3 regions of the Mesorhizobium sp. M7A.F.Ca.US.007.01.2.1 genome follow, and region 1 is predicted to be linked to each of the others. Evidence: riboswitches for the same ligand, from Rfam matches in the RefSeq annotation. Region 1 holds a riboswitch; each other region holds the start of a gene.
What was found. Region 1 has a riboswitch for cobalamin ahead of EN949_RS16690 (CbtB domain-containing protein). Riboswitches for the same ligand answer to the same signal wherever they lie in the genome.

Region 1 (10,900 bases):
AGACGCCGACCCGGTCCTCGCGGCGCTCGCCCCGCACATTGAAAGCGGCAAGCGTGCCGATGATCCACTGTTCGAGCGCCGCGACGAAGGCGCGGACATCCTCGCGCCGCCGCTTCAGGTCGAGCATGACGTAAGCGACCCGCTGGCCCGGCCCATGATAGGTGTATTCGCCGCCGCGTCCGGCCGCGAAGACCGGGAAGCGGCTGGCGTCGATCAGATCCTCGCCACGGGCGCTGGTGCCGGCCGTGTAGAGCGGCGGGTGTTCGACCAACCAGACCATTTCGCCGGCAGCGCCGCTGCGGATCGCCTCGGCGCGCGCCTCCATGAAGGCAAGTGCCTCGGGATAGGCGGTAAGGCCGGGCTCGATCAGCCATTCGACCGGTGCCGAGCCGGGAAGCGGCAGGAACGACGTGGCGATCTGGCTGCGTTCGGTCATGGCGTATCGTCTTTTCGTTTGTCCATGGCGCGCCCAAAAACGCCTCGCACCTTTGGGCGACATCAACTTGCCTTCCATATGGCGATATCAGGCGCAAACGTCCAGTTCCGGCGCTGCGTTCGGGCCCTGTGGAGCATTATGTCAATCGCCTGACATTATTGCTTGCCGTGCACTTGTTTCACCGGAAACGATTTGCTACACGCCGCGAGCCGGTCGGTTCCGGCTCTACCACGTGCGGTCGTGGCGGAATTGGTAGACGCGCAGCGTTGAGGTCGCTGTGGGGCAACCCGTGGAAGTTCGAGTCTTCTCGACCGCACCATTCTCTTCCCATAATCCGATTTGTGCCGGTCTCGCCCGCTGCGGGCCGGACGCATTTCGTTGATATTCCCGCACTTTACGCCACTTTCTTTTTGAGCGTCGGATTCTCCAAAACCGGTTTCCCCTTTTGGGTCCGATGCTCTAGACCTGATTTGCACCTTTTCCGGGATTCTTGTGGCGGGAGGCGCTGGTGGAAGGCGAGCACGAACGGACGACCGGCGCCGGGGCCGCCGAGGACAACCACGCCGACATCTATGGCGAGGACGGCGCCGTGCTTTCGTCCTTCCTGGCGCGGATCGGCGCGGCGATCGCCGACCGCGACACGCTGACCCTCAAGCATGAAGTCGACGACCTGCACCAGTCGGAGCTCGGCGATCTGCTCGAGGCGCTGCATCCCGAACAGCGCCGCGCGCTGGTCGAACTCCTGGGCGCCGATTTCGACTTTTCCTCGCTGACGGAGGTCGACGAGGCGATCCGTATGGAGATCGTCGACAATCTGCCCAATGCGCAGATCGCGCAGGCGGTGCAGGAGCTCGATTCCGACGACGCCGTCTACATTCTCGAGGATCTCGACCAGGAAGACCAGGACGAGATCCTGTCGCAACTGCCGTTCACCGAGCGGATCAGGCTGCGCCGCTCGCTCGATTATCCCGAAGAGACGGCCGGCCGCCGCATGCAGACCGAGTTCGTCGCGGTTCCGCCGTTCTGGACGATCGGCCAGACCATCGACTACATGCGCGAGGACAACAATCTTCCCGAGCGCTTCAGCCAGATCTTCGTCATCGATCCGAGCTTCAAGCTGCTCGGCGCTATCGACCTCGACCAGATCCTGCGCACCAAGCGTTCGGTCAAGGTCGAGGAGGTGATGCACGAGACGCGGCACGCCATTCCGGCCACCATGGACCAGGAAGAGGCGGCGCGGGAATTCGAGCAGTACGATCTTTTGTCGGCCGCGGTCGTCGACGAGAACGAACGGCTGGTTGGCGTTCTGACCATCGACGATGTCGTCGACGTCATCCAGCAGGAGGCCGAGGAAGATCTGATGCGCATGGGCGGCGTCGGCGACGAAGAGCTTTCCGACAGCATCTTTTCGACCTCGCGCTCACGCGTTCCGTGGCTGCTGATCAACCTTCTGACCGCGTTCCTGGCGGCGTCGGTGATCAGCCTGTTCGACCGCACGATCGAACACATCGTGGCACTGGCGGTGCTGATGCCGATCGTCGCGGGCATGGGCGGCAATGCCGGCTCGCAAACCATGACCGTCACCGTGCGGGCGTTGGCGACCAGGGATCTCGACATCTACAATGCCGGCCGCATCATTCGCCGCGAGATGGGTGTCGGCTTCATCAACGGCATCGTCTTCGCCATCCTGATCGGCATCGTCGCGGCAGCCTGGTTCCGTGATCCCAATCTGGGCGGGATCATCGCGGCGGCGATGATCATCAACATGTTCGTGGCCGCCCTGGCCGGCATCCTGATCCCGCTGCTGCTCGATCGTTTCAAGGTCGATCCGGCGGTCGCTTCGGCGGTCTTCGTCACCACGGTTACCGACGTCGTCGGTTTCTTTGCATTTCTCGGCATTGCCACGTGGTGGTTCGGCGTGCCCTGAAGGCACGCCTTTTGGCTCAATTGACTTTTACGTAAATGCCGTGCGAGGCTCGCGCGGGGCGCCATGTCGATTCCGGCATGGCATGGGTTTTGGTTCGGGACAGAAGGGTGACGCCGCGATGGCGATCGCCCCGGTGTTTCGGCGTGTGGGAGTGGCAATGCGAGAATATTATTCGATCACCGAGTTGACCCGCGAGTTCGACGTGTCGACGCGGACGCTGCGCTTTTATGAGGACGAAGGGCTGGTGCAGCCGGTGCGGCGCGGCCGCACGCGGCTGTTTCGCCCCTCCGACCGGCAGCTCATTCGCCAGATCATGCGCGGCAAAAGGCTTGGCTTCTCGATCAACGAGATTCGCGAAATCATCCAGATGTACAAGGAGCCGCCCGGCGAAGTCGGCCAGCTCAACCTGATGATCAAGCGCATCGAGGAAAAGCGCGAGGATCTCCGGCAGAAACGCCGCGACCTCGAGGAGACGCTGGCTGAACTCGACCAGGCCGAGGAGTCTTGTGTGGAGCGGCTGGTGGAGCTTGGCGTGAATACCTAGGCAGAGAGTTTGAGGGACAGCGCCCCCTCTCTCCTGCCGGACATCTCCCCCACGAGGGGGGGAGATTGGCCGCTTGAAAGCCAGCTCAAATCCAGCGGCGCACGCGTTTGGCGTAGTCGCGGTATTTCTTGCCGAATTTTGCTGCCAGCACCTTTTCCTCGCCTTCGATCGCCACCTTCTGCGTGGCATAGGCGGCGATGAACGCCAGTGGCAGGAACCACACGATGCCCGAGACAAAGGCGACGCCGATCAACAGCAGCGTGTTGGCCAGATACATCGGATTGCGGGTGACGCCGAAGGGACCCGTGGTGACCAGGTGATCGGGTACAGCGTTGGGGTTGAGCGTGGTCTTGGCCCGGATCATGGTGCGGATCGCGGTGAACCAGAGTGCGGCGACGGCAAACAGCGCCACCCAGCCGGCCGCGAACAGGATATCGCCCAGCAGGTCGCCGATCCAGGGCAGGGGATAGAGCAGGCCCAGTGCGATGCTGATGGCGATGGCGGCGATGTAGATCAGCGGCGGCCACGGTATGAGCCCCGGCTTCGGCTGGTTCTCGGTCATTCGGCCCCTCCCTCCATCAACTTGCTGTCGGTCTTGACGGTGCACATGCCGGCGAGATCGGACAAATGCGCTTTCCACTCCGCAGTCTGATCGTTGTTGTAGAGCCTATCAAGCGTGGACTCGCCCTCGAGCGTATCGAGCATGCAGACACAGTAGCTCGTACAGAACTCGGTGTCGCGCGACTGCTCGCAGGACAGCTGACAGGTTTTGAGGAAATTCACCTGCGGGGTTTCGACCTGCGCCGGCATGATCTGCGAGAACAGCCAGACGCAGCCGATCAGCAGCGGCTGATGGATCAAATAGAAAGCCAGGCTGTGCCGGCCGATGAAGACCAGCGGGTTGGCCAAGCGACCGGGCGCCAGATTGGCAAGCCTGGCAAGCAGGCCGGCACCTGCGGCGAGTTTCGTCACCGCGATGCCCGCAAGTACCGCGCCGAACCACGGAAACAGCGGAACGTAGTCGTTGGAGCGCGGATTGATCGCCGACAGGCCGACCCACCACAGCCATGGGTGATCGAAGGCCTCGAAGCGCAGATAGACGGGGGCGGCGATAACGACCGCGGCGACGACAAGCGTCAGCAGCGCCGGCAGGCGCAGGAAGGCGAGACCGAGCAGGCTGGCCAGCGCGATCTCGTGCAAGATGCCGAAGAAGATGAAGCCGTCCGGAGTGGCTATGCGGGTGACGACCGAAATCGCGATCGCGGCTCCGGCGACCATGGCGAACCGCTTCCAGAAGCCGTTCCAGCGGATTTGTCGGCCGTGGGCGAGATACAGGCTGACGCCGACCAGGAACAGGAAGGTCGAGGCGATGCAGCGCGCGTAGATCTTCCACCAGCCGAAGGCGGTCAGGCCGGGATCGGTGTAGCCGAAGAACTCCAGATCCCAGGTGAAATGGTAGCTTGCCATGGCGATCAGCGCGATGCCGCGCACGATGTCGATGGCGACGATGCGCTTTGGTCGATCCTGAACGGGTGCGGTCGGCGTTTGGATGCTCATGGTCTCGCATTCTGATTCAGCCCCGCTGGAGGACTATCACGGTTGCCCGGGACAAAAGAAGACCGGCAACCCTGCCGATAGCGCCGGATCAGCCGCGGCATTGGGCCAGTGCCGGAAAGCCTTTGGCCGGCTTCGCTTTTGCCGGATGCACGTCGGTTTCCTCTTATTGGCGCTGAGGTCGCCACGGCAGATTTGACCCGGTGAATCTGCTTCGGGGAAAGCAATGTCCACCCATGTGCGCCATCCGATCTGGCTACCGGCCCTCAAGGCCGCGGACGCGCGCACCTTCGCTTCGCTCTATGCGGTCGAATCCTTCGCCCGCGCCACGGTGTCGAGCGTCATCCCGATCCAGGCCTATGAGATCCTGCACAACGAGCAGATCGTCTCGATCCTCTACACCGTCGTGGCGATGCTCGGCCTGTCGGTGACATTGTTCATGCCGATGCTGATCCGCCGCTTTGCCCGGCGCTGGGTCTACACGGCGGGCGCCTGCCTGCTGGCCATCGGCTCGCTGTTCTTCGTCACCGACACGCTTGCCGGGCAACTGGCCGGCATGCTGTGCCGGGTGATGGGCGCCAGCGCGCTGTCGATCACGCTCAACCTCTACATCATGGACCACATCCGCAAGACCGACTTCATGCAGGCCGAATCGCTGCGCATGGCGTGGTCGATGCTGGCCTGGACCGGTGGGCCGACGCTCGGCATCTTCCTCTACACGCGCTTCGGCGTCTATGCCGCGCATGGCGCGGTGGCCGTGTTCGCGTTAGCCCTGCTGGCATTGTTCTGGACCTACCGGCTCGGCGACAACCCGTCGATCCGTCCCGGCAAGACGCGACCAGCCAATCCGCTCGCCAATATCGGCCGCTTCATCGCCCAGCCCAGGCTCAGGCTGGCCTGGCTGATCGCGTTTGGGCGCTCCTGTTTCTGGACGACGTTCTTCGTCTATGGGCCGCTGTTCATGGTCATTACGGGTGAGGGCAAGCTGGCCGGCGGCCTGCTGGTTTCGGCCGGCAACGCGCTTTTGTTCATGGCGATTTTCTGGGGCAAGGCGGGAAAGCGCTTTGGCGGCCGCAGGACCATGACATTTGCCTATTTCGCCATGTCGGTCGCGCTTCTGGCGGCGGGCTTCGTCGGCGAAACCGTGCCGCTGCTCACCGGCGCCTTCCTGCTCTGCGGCGCCTTCTTCACCATTGCACTCGACGCGCTCGGCTCGACCGCCTTCATGCGCTCGGTGCGCTCCTATGAAAGATCGCAGATGGCGGCGGTCTATCGCACCTATCTCGACTTTTCCGAGCTGACGCCGCCGCTGGTCTATTCGGTGGTGCTGGCCTTCTTCGGCCTGGGCTCGGTGTTCGTCACGCTCGGCCTGCTGGCGGCGGTCTGCGGCTTCGTGACTTGGCGCTATCTGCCGAAATCGCTTTGACCTTCATGGCGCATTCGCAACGGTCGCCGGCGGAATTTGGTTTGCCGGACGCGAGGATTCTGCCTATAGTCGCCGGTGTCGCCGGTTCCATTTTGGAGCCAAGAGGGAATGCGGTAAGGGCGGATTTCGCCCAATGCCGTGGCTGCCCCCGCAACTGTGTGCGGTAGTCCTCTCCATATGCCACTGAAGATTTTTCTTCGGGAAGGTGGGGAAGGACGCTGATCCGTGAGCCAGGAGACCTGCCGGCGACAGGAAACTGACTTCGATGCCCTCGGGTGGAGGGCGAAAGGACAAGACATGACTACCGCTTCCGTCTCCCTCGGCGCTTCCGTCTCCTCGCAGTCGCGCTTCATGCAGCTCGCGCTTGCCGCGCTGCTCGGCATTTTCGTGATGGGCTTTGTCGGCTTCTCGCATATCGATGCGGTCCACAATGCGGCTCACGACTATCGCCATTCGATGGCATTTCCCTGCCACTGACGAGGGGCTGACATCATGAACCTGTTTCGCAACGTCGTGTTCATCGCGGCGATCGCAGGGCTCGTGGCCGGCGTCGTTCTTGCCTGCGTGCAGGCCTATGCGACCGTGCCGCTGATCCTGAAGGCGGAAGTCTACGAACAGGCGGGCGGCGGGCATCACCATGACCATGCCGCTCCGGCAGCAGCGAATAGCAATGCCATGAGCGCAGCCGCTCCGGCCCCTGCCGAAGCGACTGCTGCGGCGGAAGACGAGGGCTGGGCGCCGGCAGACGGTTTCGAGCGTTTCGCCTTCAGCGTGCTTGCCAACATCGTCACCGGCATCGGCTTCGGATTGATCCTGGTCGCGGTTTCCGAATTCGCCGGCGGTATCGGTGGTTGGCGCCAGGGCGTGTTCTGGGGCTTGGCCGGCTTTGCCGTGTTCACGCTGGCGCCGGGCCTCGGCCTGCCGCCGGAACTGCCGGCCATGCCGGCCGCCGATCTCACCCAGCGCCAGATCTGGTGGTGGGCAACGGTGGCGGCAACCGCTGCCGGTCTCGGCCTGATCGCGTTCCGCAAGTCGCTGCCGCTGGCGATCCTTGCCGTCCTTTTGATCGTCGCACCGCATGTTGTCGGGGCACCGCAGCCCGACAGTTACGAGACGGCGATTCCGGAAGGGCTGCATCACCAGTTCGTGGTGGCGGTGACCGTGACCAATCTGGTGTTCTGGCTGGTGCTCGGCGCGGTTGTCGGCGTGGTGCGCGGCCGCTTCACCGGCACCGCGACCAGCCTGCGCGACAGCTTTGCCTGATCGCAAGACACTGACCTTCCTCATCGGCGGTGCGCGCTCCGGCAAGAGCGCGCGCGCCGAAATTTTGGCGACCGCCTTGCCGCCGCCCTGGACCTATATCGCCACGGCGCAAGCCTATGATGACGAGATGCGTGAGCGCATCGCGTTGCACCGGTCGCGGCGCGGCGAAGGCTGGACGACCATCGACGCACCGCTCGACCTCGCCGACGCGCTTGCCGCCTTGCCGGACGATCGGCCGGTGCTTGTCGACTGCCTGACGCTGTGGCTGACCAACCATATGCTGGCCGAACACGATCTGGACCTTGAATGCCGGCGATTGGCGGACGTGCTGTCGCGGCCGCGCGGACCCTGGTTCGTGGTGTCCAATGAAGTCGGCCAAGGCATCGTGCCGGACAATGCACTGGCGCGCCGCTTTCGCGATGCCGCCGGCCGGCTCAACCAGCAGGTCGCGGCGATTGCCGATACGGTGCTGCTGATGGTGGCGGGGCTGCCGCTCAAGGTGAAATGATATGACCGATATCGACAATAAGGATGAAGAGCGCCACCGCGCCAAGATGGCCAAGCGCAAGGCGGTGCAGGATGCCGAGGTGGCGAGCAAGACGGTCGAGAAGGGATTGCTCATCGTCAACACCGGCCCGGGCAAAGGCAAGACCACGGCCGCCTTCGGGCTGGCGCTGCGGATGCTCGGCTACGGCAAGCGCGTCGGTGTCGTCCAGTTCATCAAGGGCAAGTGGCACACCGGCGAGAAGGACGCCTTCGCCGCCTTCGGCGACCGTGTCGTGTGGCACGCGATGGGCGAGGGGTTCACCTGGGAAACCCAGGATCTGAAGCGCGACATCGCTGCCGCCGAAGCCGCCTGGGCCAAGGTGCTCGAACTGATGGCCGATCCGTCGATCAGCCTGCTGGTGCTCGACGAATTGAACATTGCGCTGCGCTACGACTATCTCGATCTCGACAGAGTGGTTGGCGCGCTAAAAGCGCGGCGCGAGGGCCTGCATGTCGTTGTCACCGGCCGCAACGCCAAGCCGGCGCTGGTCGAGGCCGCAGACCTCGTCACCGAAATGAGCGTGACCAAGCATCATTTTTCCGCCGGCGTGAAAGCGCAGCAGGGGATCGAGTTCTGAGTGTTCCTCAACCTCCCCAGACGGGGGAGGGTGAGGTTAGGTCACAACGATGACAACGACCGAAACCAACCCGAACAGAGCGATCAGCAGATAGTCGGCGACGCGATAGAGTTTCAGCGCCTGCCTGATGTCGAGGCTGTCGGCTTCACGCCGCCCACCTTCGCCCATGAAGACGTCGTCGACCAGCACGCCGCCATAGAAGCGCGGGCCGGCGAGCGCCAGGCCGAGCGCACCGGCCATCGCCGCTTCCGGCCAGCCGGCATTGGGCGAGCGGTGTTTTTTCGCGTCGCGCCGCACCGCATGCCAGGCTTTTTTCGCATCAGCGCCTTTGACGAAGAACGCCGCCAGCACGATCAGAAGCGCCGTCAGCCGCGACGCCGGCAGGTTGATCCAATCGTCAAAGCGCGCCGCCGCCCAGCCGAACGCCTCGTGGCGCGGGGTGCGGTGGCCGATCATCGAATCGGCGGTGTTGGCGGCCTTGTAGGCGGCGCCGCCGGCCAGGCCGCCGACGCCGGTCCAGAAGGCGGGGGCGACGATGCCGTCGGAAAAGTTCTCGGCCAGGCTCTCGATCGCCGCGCGGCAGACACCGGCCCTGTCGAGCGTTTCAGGGTCGCGACCGACGATCCGCGAAACGGCAAGGCGGGCCAAAGCAAGGCCGCCGGTGTCGAGGGCGTCAGCCACCGCCTCGACATGCTCATAGAGGCTCCTCTGCGACAGCAGCGACGTTGCCAGAAGGGCCGTGATGACCAGGCCCATGGGAACGAACCAGAACAGGATCTGTACGCTGAGGCCGATCACCGCCGACACCAGCACGATGACCAGCAGCGCCTGGACACCGCGCTTGCGACGCAGCGCGTCGGGATCAGTGGCGCGGTTGAGCCTGCGGTCGAGAAAGGATATCAGCCTGCCGAACCACGTCACCGGATGGCCGATGGCGCGAAACAGCCAGTCGGGATAACCGAGGGCGAATTCGACGACCAATGACAGGAAAGCGATCAGGACTGACATGAAGCTTCTTAATGGGGCGGTTGTGGACCATGGTGGAAGTCTTGGCCGCGCGAGGGTGCTTTTCCCCAACGCCCTGCTGCCTTTCGTCGACCTCTCGACCGGTATCAATCCGCACTCCTACCCGCTTTTCGACCTGCCCGCCACCTCGCTGTCGCGGTTGCCGGAAGCCGCGCGCACACGCGACCTGACAGAGATCGCGGCCAGTACTTACGGCGCGCCGTCGCCAGCCAACGTCGTGGCGGCGCCGGGCACGCAGATCCTGTTGCCGCGCGTTGCGTCGCTCATTTCGCCCGGCAAGGCATTGGTGCTGGGTCCGACCTACGCCGAACATGCCCGCGCTGCCGCGATCGCCGGGCACCAGGTGGCGGAGGTCGATAATTTCGAAGCGTTGGCGGACGCCGACCTCGTCATCATCGTCAATCCGAACAATCCGGATGGACGTGTCATAGAGCGCGACCGGTTGCTGGCTCTGGCCGCCGGATTGCGCGCCAAGGGCGGACTGCTGGTCGTCGACGAGGCGTTCATGGATGTCGGCCCGCGTCAGCACAGCCTCGCGGGCGATGTCGGTCAGGGCGGCCTCGTCGTGCTGCGCTCGTTCGGCAAGTTCTTTGGCCTGGCCGGGCTGCGGCTCGGCTTTGCACTTTCCGATACTGCGACGGTCGACCGGCTGGATACGCAGTTCGGACCATGGGCCGTCGCCGGCCCGGCGCTGGAATATGGCGTCCGCGCGCTTGCCGACATCGGGTGGCAGGACGTGATGCGGGCGTCGTTGGCCGGTGAATCGGCGCGTCTCGATGCGCTTTTCGGCCGCTTCGGCGTTCCTGTTGCGGGCGGAACCACACTGTATCGTTTCCTCAGTCTGACCAATGCCGCCGATTTGTTTGCAGCGCTCGGCGAGCGCGGCATCCTGCTTCGCCATTTTGCCGACCGGCCTGACGTTCTGCGCACCGGCCTGCCGGGCAGTGAGGAGGAATGGCAGCGGCTCGAATCCGCACTTGCCGAATGGGCGTCGCGGCGCAAGCATCAATCGAAGGGTTCAAAACAATGATCCATGTCTGCTCGCTGGCAAAGATCGAGGAAACGGTGGCCAGGACCGGCGCCGACCGCATGCTTTCGCTGCTCGCCGCCGGAACGGAGGTGGTGCGGCCGGCCTCGATCTCGAGGGAAAACCACCTGCATCTGGTCATGCACGACATCGCGGTGGCGCAGGACGGCATGACCATGCCGGGCGAAGACCATGTCCGCAATCTGCTCGATTTCGCGCGCCGGTGGGACCGGGCAAGGCCGATGCTCGTGCATTGCTATGCCGGCATCAGCCGCTCGACGGCTTCGGCCTATATCATCGCGGCAGCACTGGCGCCGAAGCGTGACGAGGCCGAATTGGCGCGGACGCTGCGGGCGCTGTCGCCTTCGGCAACGCCCAATCCGCGACTGATCGCCGTGGCCGATGCGTTGCTTGAGCGCAACGGCCGCATGGTCGAGGCGATCGAATCGATCGGGCGCGGCGCGGACGCCTTTGAAGGCACGCCCTTTGCGCTGAGGATCGACAGCTAGCTTTGCCCCCATATCGTTGTTCGTCTGATCCGCCTCCTCCATCGCCTCGTTTGTTCAAGAGGAT
Region 2 (10,043 bases), on a different contig from region 1:
ATCGATGGCAACGTGACATTGCGGCAAAACGCTCTGGCCGGGCTTGCGCGCAATGACGCCGTCGACGGTCACAGTGCCGCGCTCGACCGCGTCGCGGGCACGCGAGCGGCTGGCAAACAGCCCGCGCTGGACGAGCAGGTCGTCGAGCCGCTGGCGTGCGCTGGCTGGCAGAGGCGAATTCATCGGCCTTCATGGCGAAAGCCGACGACGATGGCAAGAGCGCCAGATGGAAGCATTTCGTCTCCCGTTCCCATCATCACGCTCAGCATCTTGCACGGCGACGATGGTGAGGCGTCCCGTCCCGCCGACCATCCTTATGAATACCCATGCGTTACGCCCGTTGAGACGGATGACCGCCGAAGCATGAGGTCTCACCGCCTGCGGGTAAATACCAACAATCTAGAAAGCCTCATGATTTCTTAACCAATTTTCATCGCATTTGCTTGAGGACTTCAATGTTATGACCGCGACGACGGGAAAACCCGGATGGAGAGGCGGCAACTTTGGAAATGGCCAGCGACATCGTCTACAAGGTTCTTGACCGGATTTCCGGCGCCGGCCTGCTGGCGACCGGACTTCTGTTGCTGACTGCTTTGGCCAGTGCCCTGGTCGCCTATTGGCGCACGGTCGAGAAAAAGAGCTGGAAAGAGTTCTTCGAGTTCGCGGTCCCGCATGAGGTCATCACGCATCCTTCGGCGAAAGCCGACCTTTTGTTCTGGGTGACGCGGAAGGCGCTGATGCCATTCCTCATGCTGCCCGCCGGCGTCGTCTTCGTCAGCGCCGTCGGCTATGCGACGAACTGGTTGCTCTCCACGCTGCTGGCAATCCAGCCGCCTCTGATCGAGGGGCCGGCGGGGCCTGTGACGGTGACGATCTTCACCCTCACCATGCTGCTTGCCTACGACATTTCGTACTATCTCTATCATGTCGCCCAGCACCGCTACCCGGTGCTCTGGGAACTGCACAAGGTGCACCATTCGGCCGAGGTGATGGTCGGCATCACCAAGGATCGCGTCCACCCGCTCGACGAATTGATGAACCGGGCCTGGGACGGCGTCATTCCCGGCATCTGCTTCGGCATCTGGTCGCTGGTGTCGCTGAACCTGGTTGAACTGACGGTCTTCGGCGTCAACGTCTACATCATACGCAACATCCTGATGATGGATTTCGTCAGGCACACGCATTTCAAGATCTCGTTTGGGCCGTTGAACAATCTGATCCTGTGCCCACACTGGCATCAGTTGCACCACAGCACCGACCCGCGCCATTACGACAAGAACTTCGGGCTGCTCTTCTCGTTCTGGGATCGGCTCTTCGGAACTCTGTGCGTTCCGAGACCCGACGAGGACTTCAAGTTCGGTTTGATCGAACGCAACGTGCGCGACTACCAGTCGCTAGCAGGCCTCTATGTCATGCCGCTGCAGCGGATGTGGCGGCAGATCGCCAGACATTTCCGCGCCGACAAGCCCGAGCCACAGCAATCGCCGCAGGGGGGCAAGCCATGAACGGACCGGCCGTGTTCCGGATGCAGCAAGCGCACCGGATCGAAATTGCAACCTCGCCAGAGCGACTGGCAGAAATCGCGCCCGCCTGGGCAGCGCTCTGGCAACGCGCCGGCGGCCTCGTTTTCCAGCATCCCGACTGGATCTCGGCCTGGTGGCACACCACACCGCATCAGGACCGCCGCGGCCTCAGGATCGGCCTGGTCTGGAGCGGCGAGCGCCTCGAGGCGGTCATTGCGCTCGCGACCTTCTGGCGCTCGGGCATCCGTATGCTGGAATGGGCGGCGAAGGATCACTGCGACTATGGCGATGTCCTGCTTGCTCCCGATGCAGAGCCACAGATCCTGCCGCAACTCTGGCAACATATCCTCGACGATGGCGGCTTCGATCTTGCGTATCTCAATCGGCTGTTGCCCGATGCTCGATTCCGGACCCTGCTTGGTCCCGCCGCCCCAGGCCAGGGCAGCATTTTGCAGCCGAGCCACCGCAGCGAGGTCAGCTACCGAGTTTCCAGCGCCGGACAACGCGGCGCACAATGGTTTGAAAGCCAGTCGAAGAAAACCCGGCAAAACTATCGCCGTGGTTACAAATTCATGGAGGAAGGCGGCGCGCTGCGTTTCCGCCTGATGGATGCGCACGAAGCCCGCGAGCCGGTGCTGGAACGCGTCGCCGCGCTGAAACGGCTATGGCTCGCAAAACACGGCCGCGTTTCGGACCTGTTCGACGAAGGTTCCCCCGCGCTGCCGGCACTGATCTCCGTTCTGGCCGGGCTTGGGTTGCTGCGCATCTTCGTGCTCGAACGCGAAGACGAGATCATCGCCATATCGATCAATTTCGAGCAGCATGGAACGATGATGGCTTTCGTCACCACCTATGATCCGGCCTTCGAACGGGCCTCGCCGGGCATGGTCTTGATGATGGATTACATCCAGTGGTCGTTCGACCGGGGCTTGACCACGATCGATTTTCTCTGCGGCGGCGAGGATTTCAAGCGCCGCTTTGCGACGCATTCGGTGATCTTGTCGTCAGTGGTGGGTGGACGAAACCTGCGCGGACGCCTTGCCGCCCTGGCAGACCGCGCCCGCCACGCGGCGCAATCCTGGCGCCCCGAGAAACCGGCGCAACAAGCGGAGCTGGTGGCGGCGGAGTAGCAGTGCCGACGTCTTTAGATCACCCGCACAGCGGCAAAACACGATGAAACGATCGGGCAATCCCGATCAGGGCTTGCTGGTCTCTAGCTCAGAATACGCTTCGCGAAACCGGGCGCTCGACGGCCGGAGACAACCCATCCGCACGCCCTCCCGACGCTTGCTCGCGTGAAGGCTCGATGGCAACCGCAGGTGCGGGAACGGGGGCCGGCAGAACCACCAGTTGCGGCACCTGCTTGAAGGAAAAGCCGCCGCGGATGCCGCCCATCTTGCCGGCGACGATGCCCATGGCCGCCTTTTCAAGGCTGCGATCATAGCGCGTTTCGGCTGTGGCCGGCGCGACGATGACGGCGCAAAGCGCTGCGCCGTACAGAAGCGTTTTCATTGTTGTTGTCTCCCTGCCTGATCACGATCTAGCAGGGCGCCGTTGAAAAACGGCCAAGAGACACGGTAAGCAAAGCGCCAAACGGCAGCGTAAACAACGCGTTAAGAACGTTGGCCGGCAAACTGATTCAAGTCACTGAGACTTTGATTCAGGCGCGCTGGGCGCGAACCGTATGCCCGAGCGCGACGAACACGGTGCGCACGATGCCGGCAGCATCGAGCCCGGCATCGGCATACATCTTTTCCGGCTTCGCGTGGTCGGTAAACACGTCGGGCAGCACCAGCGGGCGCACCTTCAGGCCGCTTTCCAGCAGGCCTTCATGGGCGAGGAACTGCAGCACATGGCTGGCGAAGCCGCCGACGGCGCCCTCCTCCACCGTCACCAGAACCTCATGCGAGCGGGCCAGCCGCCGGATCAGATCCTCGTCGAGCGGCTTGGCGAAACGGGCGTCGGCGACCGTGGTGGAAAGCCCGGCAGCCCCTAGCTCCTCGGCGGCGATCAGGCAATCCTGCAGCCGTGTGCCGAAGGACAGCAATGCTACCTTGGTGCCCTCCCTGACGATGCGGCCCTTGCCGATTTCGAGCACGGAGCCACGCTCCGGCATGTCGACGCCAACGCCATTGCCGCGCGGATAGCGAAAGGCGATCGGGCCGTCATCATAGCTTGCCGCGGTGCGTACCATGTGGCGCAGCTCCGCCTCGTCGGCCGCCGCCATCACCACGAAGCCCGGCAGTGTCGCCAGGAAGGTGGTGTCGAAGGCGCCGCAATGGGTGGCGCCATCGGCGCCGACGAAGCCGGCGCGGTCGATGGGAAAGCGCACCGGTAATTTCTGGATGGCGACGTCGTGGACGACCTGGTCGTAGGCGCGCTGCAGGAAGGTGGAATAGATGGCCGCGAACGGCTTGTAGCCTTCGGTGGCGAGGCCGGCGGCGAAGGTCACCGCGTGCTGTTCGGCGATGCCGACATCGAAGGTCCTCGACGGGAACGCTTCGCCGAACAGGTCGAGGCCGGTACCGCTCGGCATGGCTGCGGTGACGGCGACGATGCGGTCGTCCTCGCGGCCCTCCTGGACCAGGCTTTCGGCGAACACCTTGGTGTAGGCCGGTGCGTTGGCCGGCGCCTTGGCCTGCGCGCCGGTGATGACGTCGAACTTGTTGACGCCGTGATATTTGTCGGCGGCGGCTTCCGCCGGCGCATAGCCCTTGCCCTTCTGGGTGACGACATGGATGAGCACCGGGCCTTCGCCATTGTCTCGGACATTTTTCAGGACCGGGATCAGATGCTCCAGATTGTGGCCGTCGATCGGGCCGATGTGATAGAAGCCGAGTTCCTCGAACAGCGTGCCGCCGGTGACGTAGCCGCGTGCATGCTCGACCGCCCTTGTGATCGCACGATCCGCACGCTTGCCGAGATAAGACGTCAGTTTTTTGCCGAAATCGCGCAGGCCGATATAGGCCTTGCCGGAGGCCAGCCGCGCCAGATAGGCGCTCATGGCGCCGGTTGGCGGCGCGATCGACATGTCGTTGTCGTTGAGAATGACGATCAGCCGTGCATCGAGTGCGCCGGCATTGTTCATCGCCTCGTAGGCCATGCCGGCAGACATGGCGCCGTCGCCGATGACGGCGATGACATTGTTGCGGCCGCCGGAGAGATCGCGGGCCGCGGCCATGCCGAGGCCGGCCGATATCGATGTCGAGGAGTGGGCAGCGCCGAATGGATCGTACTCGCTCTCGGCGCGGCGGGTGAAGCCGGACAGGCCGCCTTCCTGGCGCAGCGTGCGGATACGGTCGCGGCGGCCGGTCAGGATCTTGTGCGGATAGGCCTGGTGGCCGACATCCCAGATCAGCCGGTCGTCCGGGGTGTTGAAGACATAGTGCAGCGCCACCGTCAGCTCGACCACGCCAAGGCCGGCGCCCAGATGACCACCCGTGCGGGATACCGCGTCGACCAGCTCGGCGCGAAGCTCGGACGCCAGTTGCGGCAGCTCACTCTCGGCAAGCATGCGCAGGTCGGCCGGGATGCGGGCCTTGTCGAGAAGCGGCGTATGCGGCGTTGCGTTCACGGTGCTCAGGCTTTCGGTTGATGGGCGAAATAGGCCGCCGGCCGGCGAAAGTAAATGCGTGTCAGTGACGCGGATCAGACTGTGGTCTTTTGCTTCTATGCAGGTCGTTTCCCCAAAACCGGGCCACTTTGGGCGACAGGCATCAGCTTTCCGGCAGCGGAATGAACTCTTCCTCGTCTCCTGGAACGATGTCGAAGCGGCCTGTCTTCCATTCCTCTTTCGCTTGTTCGATACGCTCTTTCGACGACGAGACGAAATTCCACCAGATGTAACGCTTCGAACCAAGAGAGGCGCCGCCGAACAGCATGAAATGCGCCCCGGTCTGCGACGACACGACGATCTCGTCACCGGGACGGAACACCAGCAGCCGTTCGGCTGGGAACACATCGCCCGAAATCGAGACCTCGCCTTCCAGCGTGTAAATGGCGCGCTCTTCCGCATCGGCAGGGATTTTCACGCTGGCGCCGGGCGCCAGGCGCAGGTCGGCGTAGAGCGTCTCCGAATCGGCCCTGACCGGGGACCGTAATCCTTGGAAATCGCCGATGATGAGGCGCCCGTTGACGCCTTCGGCATCAATCTCGGGAAGCCTGAGCGCTCCTGTGTTCTCGAACACAGGAGCCACCTCTTCCTTGTCGTCCGGCAGCGCCAGCCATGTCTGCAGGCCGGATACCGACATCGGCGCGCCACGCAGTTCCTCCGGCGTACGCTCCGAATGGACGATGCCGCGGCCGGCGGTCATCAAATTCACGTCGCCGGGCTGAATGACCATTTCGGTGCCGAGGGAGTCGCGGTGCCGGATCTTGCCGTCGAACAGATAGGTGACCGTCGACAGTCCGATATGCGGATGCGGACGGACGTCCAGCGCCTGGCCGGCCCGCAGGATCGCGGGACCCATGCGGTCGAAGAAGATGAACGGACCGACCAACCGCCTTTTTGCCGTTGGCAGGGCACGGCGCACCTGAAAACCACCGATGTCCTTGGCGTTCGGAACGACCATCAATTCGATCTGATCGCTGGCGAACGCATCGCCCACCTCAGGGTCTTTCCCGGGGAAGAAGCTCATGGACTCTCCTTGTCGGTGGTCGAAGGCCGCCTGGCCGCATCAGGCAAAGCGGATGGCCGCCTTTGCCCGCAGCTTGGCCGCCACCTCTTCGCGATTGCGCGGATGCTGATGGGTTTCCAGGGAATCGAGCAGTTCGCGCGCCGAGGCCGCGATGGCGTCGACGGCATGATCGAAGGCGTGCTGGTTCTGCTTCGAGGGTCGCGTCGTTCCGCTCAGCTTGCGGACGAACTGAAGGGCCGCGTCGCGCACCTCGTCATTGGTTGCCGGCGGATCAAAATTGAACAGGGTCTTGATGTTTCTGCACATCGCTTCCGTATCTCCTCTTGTCCTTGAGCTGTTTCAATCGCAACGAGTTATAGCCTCGATCATGATCATGTCCAAAAACCGGTGAGGCGAGGCCATCGTTCGGACCGGCCTCAATCCGCGTCGAGGGGCTCCGTTCCAACCGGCTTGCCGTCGCGCGACAGCCTGATCTTCTCGACCTTGTCCTCGGCGGCCTTCAGCAGCCGGTCGCAATGCGCCTTCAGCGCCTCGCCACGTTCATAGATCCTGATCGACTGGTCGAGCGGCACGTCGCCACGCTCCAGATCATCGACGATCTTCTCCAGCGCATCGAGTGCCTGCTCGAAGCTCATCGCCTTGACGTCTTCGTTGGTCTCACCAGCCATCATTCATCCTTTCATCAGTCGCCCGACATGGGCGGCGACCGAAAATGCCAATCCCTGCAGATCGTAGCCGCCCTCGAGCAGGCTTACGAGCCGGTTGCCGCTGTGGCGTGCCGCGCGCTGCATCAACTGGCCGGTTGCCCAATCGAAATCATCCTCGGTCAGATTGATCTCGGCCAGCGGATCGCGGTGGTGCGCGTCGAACCCGGCCGAAATGATGATCAGGTCGGGCGCGAAATTGTCGAGCGCGGGCAGGACGCGCGACAGGAAGGCATCGCGAAACACTTCGCTGCCGGTCTGCGGCGCCAGCGGTGCGTTGACGATGTTGCCGGCGCCCGTTTCGGTCTTCGCTCCGGTGCCGGGATAAAGCGGCATCTGGTGTGTCGAGCAATAGAGCACCGAGGGATCGTCCCAGAAAATATCCTGCGTGCCATTGCCGTGATGCACGTCCCAGTCGACGATGGCAACGCGCTCGACACCGTGTTTCTTCTGCGCATAACGCGCCGCGATCGCCGCCGTGTTGAACAGGCAGAAGCCCATGGCCGTGGTCTTTTCGGCATGATGGCCGGGCGGCCGGGCGGCGACGAAGACGTTGTCGGCGCGGCCCGAAAAGACATCATCGACGGCGGCGTTGGCGGCGCCGATCGCGGTGATCGCCGCTTGCCAGCTCTTCGGACTGGCAGTGGTGTCGGCATCGATGCGGGCAATCCCCTCGTCGGGAATGGCGGCGCGCACGCGGGCGACGAAATCGGCGGGATGCGCGTAGAGGATGGTGGCCTCGTCGCCTTCCGGCGCCTGGATACGATCGAGCCCGGCAAAGGCTTCCTCATCGAGCACGCGCTCGATGGCACGCAGGCGGTCGGGCCGCTCGGGATGTCCGGGCGGCGTGAGATGCTCGAGGAAGATCGGATGCGTGTAGAGACGGGTGGTCATCGTCCTAATCTAGTGACCCGGATCGACAAAGGCCATGCACGGCCGGCCGATGACTGGGGAAAATCGCGCCTGCGTCCATTCGTGTCGCCGCAGGCATTGGCCTCGCCGGCGCTTCGGCGTAAAGTCCTTGGCACTGCCTGGTGCCCGCCGCAAGCGGGAGAATCGGGAACACGGTTGAATTCCGTGGCGTGCCCAACGCTGTGAGGGGGACCGCGCCGGTAAATGCCACTGTCGATGACGGGAAGGCACCGGACGCGGGTTGATCCCAAGCCAGAAGACCGGCCTGGCAGGCATCGTCATCCGCATGGTCGGGCGGGTGGCATCAGAGCGACGTGCGTCCATTTGGACGCACAAAGTACGCTCTGACCGTTTTGAATCTGCAATCGCAAGGGGACAAGCGATGCCGGAACAGATGACCGCTGCCATTGACGATGGATTTGACCAGAATGCGCGCGATGCGGTCTATCGCGCCATGTTCACGCGGCGCGACGTGCGCAGCCATTTCCTGCCCAACGCGATCGATGACGACGTGCTGGCGCGGCTGCTGCTTGCCGCCCATCACGCGCCATCGGTCGGCTTCATGCAGCCATGGAATTTCATTGTCATTCGCGATGCCGGACGACGAGCGGAGGTGCGCGACCTGTTCCTGGCCGCGCGCGAGCAGGAACTGCCGGCGATCGAGGCGGAAAAACAGGCGCTGTACCGCAAGCTCAAGCTGGAAGGCATCTGCGAAAGCGCGCTCAACATCTGCATCACTTGCGACCGGCAGCGCTCGAAGGGTTCGCCGCTGGGACGCTGGCACAATCCGGAGATGGATCTCTACAGCACCGTCTGCGCGGTGCAGAATTTCTGGCTGGCCGCGCGTGCCGAGGGCGTTGGCGTCGGCTGGGTGAGCATCATCGAGGCTGAGGCGCTGAAGCGGCTGTTGGCCATTCCGGATCACGTAACGCCAATCGCCTATCTCTGCGTCGGCCGTGTTTCCGAGTTCGCTTCCAAACCGGACCTTGAAACGCATGGTTGGGGACGGCGGCTGCCGCTGCCGGAACTGATCATGAGCGAGACGTTTTCCGGGCAAGGCGAGACACAGCTCAAGTCCACCGTGGCGCGCCTCAACACCGTTTCTGCCTCACCAGACACCACCTGCCCGGCCGATCAGGGTGTGGCGCCGGCCGTACCCCAGCGCGAACCGCCGAAGGAGGCGAGCGCCTTGTCCTTGAGCTCCCTGAACTTCGACGACGCCTCGGCCAACCGGGCGTCCCAGGCCGGATCCGGCACCTGGCCCGCGATGGTCTTGAAATAGACCTGCATCAGGCAAGCGATGGCGAAAGGCTCGATGAAGGCCGCCTTGAATGCCCAGGCGAAGACGATGGCGAGCACGAAGGCCCAGCCGGCGAGCTGGCTGGGCATCAGGAACAGAATGGCGCCGGCAGGCGCCAGCATCATCAGAAAGATGACGAACGACACGCCCCACATGATGACCGCCAGCCAGACGGCGTTCTTGACCATGACCTTGCCGTTCTGGGCATAGAGCACGACGCCTTGGCGCGCCGTCTCGAAGGGTGAGGCTGAATTGATGCGGATGTTGTAGCCGAGGATGATCTCGTCGACATAGGTCAGCGACAGGCGGATCACCGTGTTGATGAAGGAGACCAGGCCGCTCAGGCCCGGTATCGGCAGGAAGGCGGCGATACCGCCGAGCAGGCCGGTGATGGCGCGGATGGCACCCTTGACGAGTTGGTCGACGACGAAAAGGATATTGGCCTCGGCAAAACGCTGGGTGACGACATCCCTGGCGTAGGCGATCTGGTCCTGACCGCCGGGAATGTCGCGGCCGTCGATCAGATGAACCATGACGGCGATGTGGCCGGCCTTGACGATATAGAGGATGTATTCGCGGATCCAGTAGACCGCGATCGAGACGATGCCAAACCCGACCACGCCGCCCCACAGGGCAAAGGACATGGGCCCGTCGGGATCGGTGGAGATATGGCCGACGCCATAGCCGACCGAGGCACCGGTGCCGGTCGCCATGATGTAGGCCAGCGTGATGCCGAAATAGACGATCATACGAAAGACGATGAACGGCCAGGTCCGCATCATGATGGACACCGACCGGCCGATCTCGAAATCCCACATGTGCCCCGAATCTCCGCCTCAGAGATGGTGGAAGAGGATGAACTCAACCCGGCGATTGTCAATTGCCGGCCCTGGCACCACAGGGCGACGAATTCTGGGCAACGGTTTTCTTTCGCAGCCTTTCGCCGGCGCGTTGTCTGACGGAGCAT
Region 3 (10,900 bases), on a different contig from region 1:
GATCAGGCGCAGATCCTCGTCGCGGCATTCGCCGGGCAGCAGCGCCAGTTTTATGCCGCGTTCGCGGGCGGTCGAGGCAAGCTGGTCGCAGCCGTAGCGCCACCAGTCGTAGCCGCCGAGGATGCGCACGAGGATGATCTTGGCATGGCGGGCGACGCTGTCGACCCAGAGGTCGACGGACATCGGATGGCGCAGGTCGCGCAACGCCGCCAGCCGCATCGAGGGCAGGCGGTCGGCATCGGCCTTCCACGCTGCCGCCAGTCCGGCGAGGTCGCTGTCGGTGAAGGACAGCGCCACGATATCCGCCGGAGTCTGCCGCAGATCGACCGGCTCGGCGAGGTCGTCGAGCGAGGCGGATGTCGTGGTGAGGATGTGCATCGCGACCCGTGTCCGAAATCAGCCGGCGAGTATACGCTCGATCGCCGGGCGGTTCAGCCCCTTCAGGCCGATGACGACGAGGCGCGAACGGCGGTCATCCTCAGCGGTCCAGGCACGGTCATAGTAATGATTGACGCGCGGTCCGACGGCCTGCAGCAACAGCCGCATCGGCTTGCCGCCGACCTCGACGAAGCCTTTTACACGCAGCACGTTCTCTTCTTCGGCGACGATGGCGACGCGCTTTGCCAGCTCGTCCGGATTGGCGATCGAGGCAATATCGACAATGAAGGTGTCGAAGTCGTCGTGCTCGTGGTCGAATGCGCCGTCATGATGGGATTTGCGGTTTTCGATGTCGTCCTCGACGGCGAGACCGAGCCCGAGCAGCACCGAGGGATCGACCTTGCCATGCGACGTCGGCACGATCTTTACGGCGCGGGCGGAGTGTTCGCCAATGATGGCATTGGCGCGGGCAGTGCCGGCGGCGTCCATCAGGTCGCTCTTCGACAGGATGATCAGGTCGGCGCAGGCGATCTGGTCCTCGAACACTTCTTCCACCGGATCGTCGTGGTCGAGTGTCTCGTCCCCGGCGCGCTGCGCCTGCAGGGCATCCATGTCGTTGGCGACGCGGCCTTCGGCCAATGCCGGTCCGTCGACCACGGCGATGACGCTATCGACGGTCACCCGGCTTTTCACGCTCGGCCACTGAAAGGCCTGGACCAGCGGCTTGGGCAGTGCCAGGCCCGAGGTTTCGATCAGGATATGGTCGACCTTCGGCGTCAGCGACAGGATTTGGTCGAGCGCCGGGACGAAATCATCGGCGACAGTGCAGCAGATACAGCCATTGGCCAGTTCGACGATGTTTTCCTCCGGACAAGTATCGATGCCGCAACCTTTGAGAATCTCGCCGTCGATGCCGATGTCGCCGAATTCGTTGACGATGATGGCAATGCGCTTGCCGCCGGCGTTTTCCAGGAGATGGCGGACCAGCGTCGTCTTGCCGGCGCCGAGGAAGCCAGTGACGACGGTGCAGGGAACGCGGGAGAGGTTCGCAGACGAATCTGAGGCAGTCATGGTCAGTCCTTCAGCATGTCGAGGGGAGGGATGCGGGCAACGAGGCCACGCTTCAGGCTATCGGGACGGCCACGCCAGGGAATGAGACCGTCGGTCGAGGTGGCGAAAAGCTTGGCGCCCGTGACGAGGTCGGCGCCGCTGGTCGCGGTCAGGTCGCCGAAGACATAGCTCCAGCAGCCGTCGCGCAGGATCGCGGCGCTGAGGCGCCGCTTGCAATTGCCAAGGCATTCGACGCTGCGGATGCGGATATCGTCGCCAGCGGCGGCGCGGCGCGTGTCGTCCGTCAGCAATTCGCCGGCGCGGGGATGAGCGTCGGAGCCGGTCTCATTGCGGCAGGAGGCGCAGACGATGATCGTGACGCCGGCCAAGGCATCATCATGGCCGGACGAAATATCCGCTGTGCCAGCCGAAAAACTGCTGTCGTGGTCCAAAGATCGGGCTCCTTGCCCGGAAACCCGCCGGGCGATCGGATTCTACAGTCGCAGACGGCAGGTCTCCTGGCTCGCGAGTCATCGCCTTGGGTAGCCGCCTTCCCGGGAATTCCCAGTGGTTTTCGGCCTTGGCTCTTCGCTTACAGTTGCGGGGACAGCCGCGGATTTGGGATTTTGCCCCGCACCGCATTCCCTCTTAGCCCTTGCCGTTGCGGGCAAGGGACCATCTGGAACCGGATTTAGGCTTTTGCGGGCGGCGGTGTCAACGCGAGCTTACGACACGGCTATGTCGGCCAGCGCCGCGCCCAAATCGCCGGCAGGCGTCACTTCGATGCGTTCGAGCCCGAGCCAACCTTGCATCTGCTTCAATTCCTCGAACAGCTCCGCAGCGGTTTCAGGCGGCGCACCGGGCTCGGCATAGGCCGCATGGACCCGCAGTATGCTGGCCGGGCGATCGGCCTTGAGGTCGACGCGTGCCACGATCCTGTCGCCGAGCAGGAACGGCAGGACATAATAGCCATACTGCCGCTTGTCGGCCGGTGTGTAGATCTCGATGCGGTAGTGGAAATCGAACAGCCGCTCGGTGCGCGAGCGCTCGAAGACGACCGGATCGAAGGGTGCCAGCAAGGCGCGGGCCTCGACTTTGCGCGGCAGACGGGCGTCCCGGTGAAGATAGGCCGGCTTGTCCCAGCCTTCGACACGCACCGGCAGCAACTCGCCCGTTTCAACCAGTTCCTCCAACCGGCCTTTCATATCGGCCGGCGACAGGCGGAAATAGTCGCGCAAATCGCTTGAAGTCGCCACGCCGTGGGCGCGGGCGGAAATGCGCAGCAATTCGCGGTGCGCGTCCTCAGGCGTCGGCACCGGCAGATCGAGGATCGCCTGCGGCAGCACGCGCTCGGGCAGGTCATAGAAGCGCTCGAAACCGCGGCGGTGCGCCGTGGTGATGCGGCCGGCCCAGAACAGCCATTCGAAGGCGTGTTTGGCATCGCTCCAGCCCCACCAGCCGCCCGAACCTTTCTGGCCCTCCAGCGCGGAAGCGGCGATCGGGCCGCGCTCGGCGACCTCGCGGTAGATCTCTTCGATGTAGGCGGCGTGCTCGCGGCCCCATTTGGCGAGACCCAGATACATTTCCTCGCCCCGCTCGGCGCGCTGCATGCGCCAGCGCATCAGCGGGTATGTCTCGACCGGCAGGAAGGACGCCTCGTGCGCCCAGTATTCGAAAACCGTGCGCTTACGCGTCACGGCCGCGTTGTCGAGCAGCGAGAACGGGTAGGGGCCAAGGCGCGAATAGAGCGGCATATAATGAGCGCGCACCACCGCGCTGACGGAATCGATCTGCAACAGGCCGGTGCGGGAGAGCGTGCGGGCAAAATGCCGGCGGTCGGGCGTGCCGGTCGGGCGAGGATCGAGGAACCCTTGGGCGGCAAGGGCGATGCGCCGGGCCATCGGGAGCGAGATCTTTTCCTTCATGCAGGTATCACTTTGACGTGTTTTGACCGAGGGTCGAATGGCTGATTCCAACCCATGCTAGCAGGGTTTTGGCAGCATTCATGTCAGGAGAGAAAAGTGGAGTAAAAAGCGAAGGAAATCAAACAGGAGCGGATCGGACCAGTTTGCCGCGATATGCCGTCCAGGTCGATGTTTTGAACAAGGTTTGACTTGCTTCGCTGGAAGTGCTGCGCTAACCCTCGCCGCGTTGCAGCATAGGCCCTTAAAACGGTTCAGCGGTTAAACTGTCACGCTTCCGCATTAGGGTCCGGTGCTGTAATCAACGTGGATTGGCGCCAACGGAAAGCCGAGCATGAACGCACTCTTGAGCTCATACCTGCCCATCGTCCTGTTCATAGGCGTGGCGCTGGTTGTCGGCCTGGCGCTGCTGGCCGCGCCCTTCCTGGTGGCCTACCGCAATCCCGATCCCGAAAAGCTTTCCGCCTACGAGTGCGGTTTCAACTCGTTCGACGACGCCCGCATGAAGTTCGACATCCGTTTCTACCTGGTGTCGATCCTGTTCATCATCTTCGACCTGGAAGTAGCCTTCCTGTTTCCGTGGGCGGTGTCGTTTTCGAAGATCGGCATGCTCGGTTTCTGGTCGATGATGGTTTTTTTGGCGGTGCTGACCATCGGCTTTGCCTATGAATGGAAAAAAGGAGCGCTGGAATGGGATTGAACGACAGTTCAGGCACCCTCGTCGCGCCGAAGCCCAAGGGCATCATCGATCCCAACACCGGCAGGCCGGTGGGGGAGGACGATCCCTTCTTCCTCGAGATCAACAACGAGTTGGCCGACAAGGGCTTTCTGGTCACTTCGACCGAGGCGCTCATCACCTGGGCGCGCAGCGGGTCGCTGATGTTCATGACGTTCGGCCTCGCCTGCTGCGCGGTCGAGATGATCCACACCTCGATGCCGCGCTATGATTCGGAGCGGTTCGGCGTCGCGCCACGCGCGTCTCCGCGCCAGTCCGACATCATGATCGTCGCCGGCACGCTGACCAACAAGATGGCGCCGGCGCTGCGCAAGGTCTACGACCAGATGCCGGAGCCGCGCTACGTCATCTCGATGGGCTCCTGCGCCAATGGCGGCGGCTATTACCACTATTCCTATTCGGTGGTGCGCGGCTGCGACCGCATCGTGCCGGTCGACATCTATGTGCCCGGCTGTCCGCCGAGCGCCGAAGCGCTGCTCTACGGCATTCTTCTCTTGCAGAAGAAGATCCGCCGCACCGGCACGATCGAACGGTAAATCCATGACCGCATCCCTGAGCGAACTGTCGACCTATCTCGGCGAGAAGCTGATCGGCCGCGTGAACGAGGCTGATATCGCCTATGGCGAACTCACCATCCATGTCGAGCCGCGCGATCTGGTCGAGGTGATGACCTTCCTGCGCGACGATGCGCGCTGCCAGTTCATCTCGATCATCGATGTCTGCGGCGCCGACTATCCGTCGCGGGCCAAGCGTTTCGACGTCGTCTATCACCTGTTGTCGCCGAAGCAGAATGTGCGCGTCCGCGTCAAGGTGCAGGCCGACGAGGAAACCATGGTGCCGTCGATCACCGGCGTCTATCCCGGCGCCGACTGGTTCGAGCGCGAGACCTACGATCTCTACGGCGTTTTGTTCTCCGGCCATCCCGACCTGCGCCGCCTGCTGACCGACTATGGCTTCGAAGGCCATCCCTTGCGCAAGGATTTCCCGCTGACCGGCTTCGTCGAGGTGCGCTACGACGACGAGGCCAAGCGCGTTATCTATGAGCCGGTCGAGCTCAAGCAGGAATTCCGCAATTTCGATTTTCTGTCCCCGTGGGAAGGTACGGATTACGTGCTGCCGGGTGACGAGAAGGCAAAGCAGTAAATGGCTGAAACCTCCGTCCGCAACTTCAACATCAATTTCGGCCCGCAACACCCCGCGGCGCACGGCGTTTTGCGCCTTGTGCTGGAGCTGGACGGCGAAGTCGTCGATCGCGTCGATCCGCATATCGGACTGCTGCATCGCGGTACCGAAAAGCTGATCGAAGCCAAAACCTATCTGCAGGCGGTACCCTATCTCGACCGGCTCGACTATTGCGCGCCGATGAACCAGGAACATGCCTTTGCGCTGGCCGCCGAGCGTCTGCTCGGCATCGAGGTGCCGAAGCGTGGCCAGGTGATCCGCGTTCTCTACAGCGAGATCGGCCGCATCATGTCGCACATCCTCAATGTGACGACGCAGGCGATGGACGTCGGTGCGCTGACGCCGCCGCTGTGGGGCTTCGTCGAACGCGAAAAGCTGATGGTGTTCTATGAGCGCGCCTCCGGTTCGCGCATGCATGCCGCTTATTTTCGGCCCGGCGGCGTCCATCAGGACCTGCCGCGTCAACTGGTCGAGGACATCGGCAAGTGGATCGACCCGTTCCTGAAGTCGATCGACGACCTCGACCGGCTGCTGACCGGCAACCGCATCTTCAAGCAGCGCAATGTCGATATTGGCATCGTCTCGCTGGCGGATGCCTGGGCCTGGGGTTTTTCGGGCGTGATGGTGCGTGGCTCGGGTGCAGCCTGGGATCTGCGCAAGTCGCAACCCTATGAATGCTATTCGGAGATGGATTTCGATATTCCGATCGGCAAGAACGGCGACTGCTTCGACCGCTACCTCGTGCGCATGGAAGAAATGCGCCAGTCGGCGAAGATTATGCGCCAGTGCGTCGACCTTTTGCTCGGCAAGGAGAGCACCGGCCCGGTGTCGAACCTCGATGGCAAGGTGGTGCCGCCCAAGCGCCAGGCAATGAAGCGCTCGATGGAAGCGCTGATCCATCACTTCAAGCTCTACACCGAGGGTTATCGCGTGCCGGCCGGCGAGGTTTACGCCGCTGTCGAGGCGCCGAAGGGCGAATTCGGCGTCTATCTGGTTTCCGACGGCTCCAACAAGCCCTACCGCTGCAAGCTGCGCGCGCCGGGTTTCGCGCATCTGCAGGCGATGGATTTCCTCTGCCGCGGCCACATGCTGGCCGACGTCACCGCCGTTCTCGGCTCCCTCGACATCGTGTTTGGTGAGGTCGATCGCTAAATGTCAGTCCGCCGTCTCGCAGAAGCCAGCGTCCAGCCAGCATCCTTCGCCTTCAACCGGGCGAATGCCGCGGCTGCGAAGCAATGGATCAAGAAGTACCCGAAGGGCCGTGAACAGTCGGCCATCATCCCGCTTCTGATGATAGCACAGGAGCAGGAAGGTTGGGTGACGAAGGCGGCGATCGAGACGATCTCCGACATGCTCGGCATGCCGCGCATCCGCGGGCTGGAAGTCGCGACCTTCTACACGCAGTACCAGTTGAATCCGGTCGGCACGCGTGCGCACATCCAGGTCTGCGGCACCACGCCCTGCATGCTGCGCGGTTCGGAAGCGCTGATGGATGTCTGCCGCTCCAAAGTCCATCACGACCAGTTCCACACCAACGACAAGGGAACCTTGTCCTGGGAAGAGGTGGAATGCCTCGGTGCCTGCGTCAACGCGCCGATGGTGATGATCTTCAAGGACACGTTCGAGGATCTGACGCCGGAACGCCTGGCTGAAATCATCGATCTCTATGACGCCGGCAAGGGTGCTGCGGTGGAACCGGGGCCGCAGAATGGCCGCACCGGCTCGGAGCCGGCCTCCGGCCTCACCACGCTGAAGAGCGAAAAGGCGATCCTCAAGTCGACCCGCGACAGGGAAGCCAGGGAGGCGGCCAAGGCCGCCAGGGCGGCACCCGACGCGATCGTCGCAGCGCCGGTGCCGGCCGCGGCCCCTGTCGCACCGTCCAACACCAGCAAGCCGAAGACCGACGCCCCTGAAACCAGCCCGGCGTTGAAGACGCCTTCAAAAACCAAGGTCGCGCCGGCGGTTGAAAAGGCGGCGAGTGTTGCCGCTCCACTGCATTCGGCCGCCAATGCCAACAAGGCAGACTCCAAAGTCGAGCAGGTTTCCAAGCAGCGCAGTGGCCCCATCACCAAGGCCGAGCCGGCCTCCGCCTTCAAGGCGCCAGAGGTCAAGGTACCGGCCGCCAAGCCGGCCAAACCGTCGCTCGGGGACAAGAACCGCCCGGCCGGCATCGACAGGCCGGCACAGGTCGATGACCTCAAACTGATCTCCGGCGTCGGCCCCAAGATCGAGGGCATCCTGCATACGCTGGGCATCTTTACCTTCGCGCAGGTCGCGTCGTGGAAGAAGGCCGAACGCGAGTGGGTGGATGGCTATCTCTCTTTCCAGGGCCGCATCGATCGCGACGACTGGGTCAAGCAGGCCAAGGCGCTCGCCAAGGGTGGCGTCGCCGAATACATCCGCGTCTTCGGCAAGAAGCCGGTCTGAGGGACGAAAAATGCTCGGGGATAAAGACCGCATCTTCACCAATATCTACGGCCTGTTCGACAAGTCCTTGGCCGGCGCGATGGCGCGCGGCGCCTGGGATAACACGCCCGGCATCGTCGCCAAGGGCCGCGAGTGGATCGTCAACGAGATGAAGGCGTCGGGCCTGCGCGGCCGTGGCGGCGCCGGCTTTCCGACCGGCCTCAAATGGTCGTTCATGCCCAAGCAGAGCGATGGCCGGCCGAGCTATCTCGTGATCAACGCCGACGAATCCGAGCCCGGCACCTGCAAGGACCGCGACATCCTGCGCAACGACCCGCACACGCTGGTCGAGGGCGCGCTGCTTGCCGGTTTCGCCATGGGTGCGGTTGCCGCCTACATCTATGTGCGCGGCGAGTTCATCCGCGAGCGCGAGGCGCTGCAGCGCGCGATCGAGGAGGCCTATGAGGCCAAGCTGATCGGCAAGAACAACACCTCCGGCTACGATTTCGACATCTACATGCACCACGGCGCCGGCGCCTATATCTGCGGCGAGGAGACAGCGCTCCTCGAAAGCCTCGAAGGCAAGAAGGGCCAGCCGCGGCTGAAGCCGCCATTCCCGGCCAATGTCGGCCTCTATGGCTGCCCGACCACGGTCAACAATGTCGAATCGATCGCGGTTGCGCCGACCATCCTGCGCCGCGGTGCGGCCTGGTTCTCGTCCTTCGGCCGGCCCAACAATGTCGGCACCAAGCTGTTTTGCATCTCCGGCCATGTCAACAATCCGTGCACGGTCGAAGAGGCGATGTCGATCCCGTTCCGCGAACTGATCGAGACGCATTGCGGCGGCATTCGCGGCGGCTGGGACAATCTTTTGGCGGTCATACCGGGCGGCGCTTCGGTGCCGCTGGTGCCGGCCGAGCAGATCATCGACGCGCCGATGGATTTCGACGCGCTGCGCGACCTCAAATCCGGCCTTGGAACCGCGGCTGTCATCGTCATGGACAAGTCGACCGATGTCGTGAAGGCGATCGCGCGGCTTTCCTACTTCTACAAGCACGAGAGCTGCGGCCAGTGCACGCCATGCCGCGAAGGCACCGGCTGGATGTGGCGGGTGATGGAACGGCTGGTGCGCGGCGAGGCGCAGAAGCGCGAGATCGATATGCTGCTCGACGTCACCAAGCAGATCGAAGGCCATACGATCTGCGCGCTGGGCGACGCGGCGGCATGGCCGATCCAGGGCCTGATGCGGCATTTCCGCGGCGAAGTGGAGCGGCGCATCGACGAGTTTTCGCGCAATGCGCACCGGGCCGAGCCTGTGATGGTGGCGGCGGAATAGAAGAACGTTTTACGCGGACGAAAGTCCGCAGCGAAGGGCGGGGCGAACGACGAAACGACCAGGAGAACTCTATGGCGCCGTATTCGAACCCGCTGATGCCCAATTTGGACCAGATCGACAAGATGAACCAGGACTTGACCAGGATGATGCCGAAGGAGATGGCCTGTGCCGTCAACCTTTTCGTGCATCCTGTGGCGGGTGCGGCGGCGATGTCGGCGCTTGGCCTCGGGCTTGCCAATCATGCTTTCGGCGTCTGGCTGGGCGCGTTTTCAGGTGCGGCAGAAGCCTCGCAACGGCTGCTGCAGCCGATCGTCGATGATTTCGAGGCGCGCGTCGCGCAGTTCGATGAACCGAGTCCTTCCTCCACCAAGGCACGGGCAACGGCGAAAACAATGATCGCCGAGGCGCAGTCCTTCGCCAGGGAGGTCACCGATATTGCCGCCAAGGAAGCCGCAACTGCCGTGCCGGCCGCAAACGCCGCTCCAGCAACAAGCGGCGTCGGCGATGCGCTGTTGCCCGAGGATTTCAGGCAGCCCAAGGCCATGCAGAAGCCGGCGAAACCGGCGGATCTCAAGGCGATATCCGGCATCGGGCCGAAGCTGGAGAAGGTTCTCAACGGCCTCGGTATCTGGACGTATGCCCAGATCGCGGCATGGACGCCGCAAGAGGTTGCCTGGGTCGAGGACTATCTGTCGCTCGGCGGCCGCATCGGCCGCGACGATTGGACAGCCCAAGCGGCGGCGCTCGCCGTCAAGAAGTGAATGAAGTGCCCGACGTGGTCTCGACCGCGTCCGGAAAAAGAGATTGCGGGAACTCCGCAGGGGTTTGAGGCGAATGGCAAAGCTCAAGGTCGACGGGAAAGAGATCACTGTACCCGACCACTACACGCTGCTGCAGGCGGCGGAAGACGCTGGCGCGGAAGTGCCGCGCTTCTGCTTTCATGAGCGGCTGTCGATCGCCGGCAATTGCCGCATGTGCCTGATCGAGGTGAAGGGCGGGCCGCCCAAGCCGCAGGCCTCCTGCGCCATGAACGTGCGCGACCTGCGTCCCGGCCCGAATGGCGAGGCACCGGAAATCTTCACCAACACGCCGATGGTCAAGAAGGCCAGGGAAGGCGTGATGGAGTTCCTGCTGATCAACCATCCGCTGGATTGCCCGATCTGCGACCAGGGCGGCGAATGCGACCTGCAGGACCAGGCGATGGCCTTCGGCGTCGATTCCTCGCGCTATCACGAGAACAAGCGCGCGGTCGAAGACAAATACATCGGACCGCTGGTGAAGACGGTGATGAACCGCTGCATCCACTGCACGCGCTGCGTCCGCTTCACCACCGAAGTCGCCGGCATTTCCGAACTGGGCCTGATCGGCCGTGGCGAGGATGCCGAGATCACCACCTATCTCGAACAGGCGATGACCTCGGAGCTGCAGGGCAATGTCATCGACCTTTGCCCGGTCGGCGCGCTGACCTCGAAGCCATTCGCCTTCCAGGCGCGGCCGTGGGAGCTGACCAAGACCGAATCCATCGACGTGATGGATGCCGTCGGCTCGGCGATCCGCGTCGATAGCCGGGGCCGCGAAGTGATGCGCATCCTGCCGCGCGTCAACGAGGCGGTGAACGAGGAGTGGATCTCCGACAAGACCCGCTTCATCTGGGACGGCCTGCGCACGCAACGCCTCGACCGCCCCTATGTGCGCAAGGACGGCAGACTGGTTGCCGCCAGCTGGGCCGAGGCCTTCGCCGCGATCAAGGATGCGGTGTCGAAGACGGCGCCCGAAAAGATCGGCGCCATATCGGGCGATCTCGCCGCTGTCGAAGAAACCTATGCGCTCAAGCTGCTGATGGCTTCGCTCGGCTCGAAGAACACCGATTGCCGCCAGGATGGCGCCGCA

Region 2: it holds a riboswitch for cobalamin, as region 1 does, so the genes downstream of both, bluB (5,6-dimethylbenzimidazole synthase) here and EN949_RS16690 (CbtB domain-containing protein) in region 1, are expected to answer to the same signal.
Region 3: it holds a riboswitch for cobalamin, as region 1 does, so the genes downstream of both, EN949_RS17165 (DUF1636 family protein) here and EN949_RS16690 (CbtB domain-containing protein) in region 1, are expected to answer to the same signal.

Annotation. Positions count from the first base shown of each region.
Region 1 covers NZ_RZQP01000082.1:7,965-18,864, reverse strand. Annotated here, with positions in the region: gene lipB (lipoyl(octanoyl) transferase LipB) at 1-436, opposite strand, end outside; tRNA gene EN949_RS16720 (tRNA-Leu) at 671-755, shown strand; gene mgtE (magnesium transporter) at 945-2,363, shown strand; gene EN949_RS16710 (MerR family DNA-binding transcriptional regulator) at 2,521-2,907, shown strand; gene EN949_RS16705 (isoprenylcysteine carboxylmethyltransferase family protein) at 2,993-3,469, opposite strand; gene EN949_RS16700 (DUF1624 domain-containing protein) at 3,466-4,464, opposite strand; gene EN949_RS16695 (MFS transporter) at 4,688-5,887, shown strand; cobalamin riboswitch at 5,953-6,149, shown strand; gene EN949_RS16690 (CbtB domain-containing protein) at 6,185-6,364, shown strand; gene EN949_RS16685 (CbtA family protein) at 6,380-7,150, shown strand; gene cobU (bifunctional adenosylcobinamide kinase/adenosylcobinamide-phosphate guanylyltransferase) at 7,143-7,658, shown strand; gene cobO (cob(I)yrinic acid a,c-diamide adenosyltransferase) at 7,660-8,274, shown strand; gene cbiB (adenosylcobinamide-phosphate synthase CbiB) at 8,311-9,282, opposite strand; gene cobD (threonine-phosphate decarboxylase CobD) at 9,281-10,330, shown strand; gene EN949_RS16660 (tyrosine phosphatase family protein) at 10,327-10,836, shown strand.
Region 2 covers NZ_RZQP01000208.1:1,229-11,271, forward strand. Annotated here, with positions in the region: gene EN949_RS27465 (TlyA family RNA methyltransferase) at 1-183, opposite strand, end outside; gene EN949_RS27470 (sterol desaturase family protein) at 510-1,505, shown strand; gene EN949_RS27475 (GNAT family N-acetyltransferase) at 1,502-2,653, shown strand; gene EN949_RS27480 (hypothetical protein) at 2,742-3,035, opposite strand; gene dxs (1-deoxy-D-xylulose-5-phosphate synthase) at 3,184-5,097, opposite strand; gene EN949_RS27490 (pirin family protein) at 5,240-6,160, opposite strand; gene EN949_RS27495 (DUF2277 domain-containing protein) at 6,200-6,466, opposite strand; gene EN949_RS27500 (exodeoxyribonuclease VII small subunit) at 6,577-6,828, opposite strand; gene EN949_RS27505 (histone deacetylase family protein) at 6,832-7,758, opposite strand; cobalamin riboswitch at 7,880-8,060, shown strand; partial or broken gene bluB (5,6-dimethylbenzimidazole synthase) at 8,171-8,788, shown strand; gene EN949_RS27515 (hypothetical protein) at 8,911-9,894, opposite strand.
Region 3 covers NZ_RZQP01000086.1:56-10,955, forward strand. Annotated here, with positions in the region: partial or broken gene EN949_RS17155 (cobaltochelatase subunit CobN) at 1-378, opposite strand, end outside; gene cobW (cobalamin biosynthesis protein CobW) at 397-1,449, opposite strand; gene EN949_RS17165 (DUF1636 family protein) at 1,452-1,880, opposite strand; cobalamin riboswitch at 1,919-2,123, opposite strand; gene EN949_RS17170 (winged helix-turn-helix domain-containing protein) at 2,154-3,353, opposite strand; gene EN949_RS17175 (NADH-quinone oxidoreductase subunit A) at 3,685-4,050, shown strand; gene EN949_RS17180 (NADH-quinone oxidoreductase subunit B) at 4,041-4,622, shown strand; gene EN949_RS17185 (NADH-quinone oxidoreductase subunit C) at 4,627-5,229, shown strand; gene EN949_RS17190 (NADH-quinone oxidoreductase subunit D) at 5,230-6,420, shown strand; gene EN949_RS17195 (NADH-quinone oxidoreductase subunit E) at 6,421-7,695, shown strand; gene nuoF (NADH-quinone oxidoreductase subunit NuoF) at 7,706-9,010, shown strand; gene EN949_RS17205 (NADH-ubiquinone dehydrogenase) at 9,082-9,771, shown strand; gene nuoG (NADH-quinone oxidoreductase subunit NuoG) at 9,845-10,900, shown strand, end outside.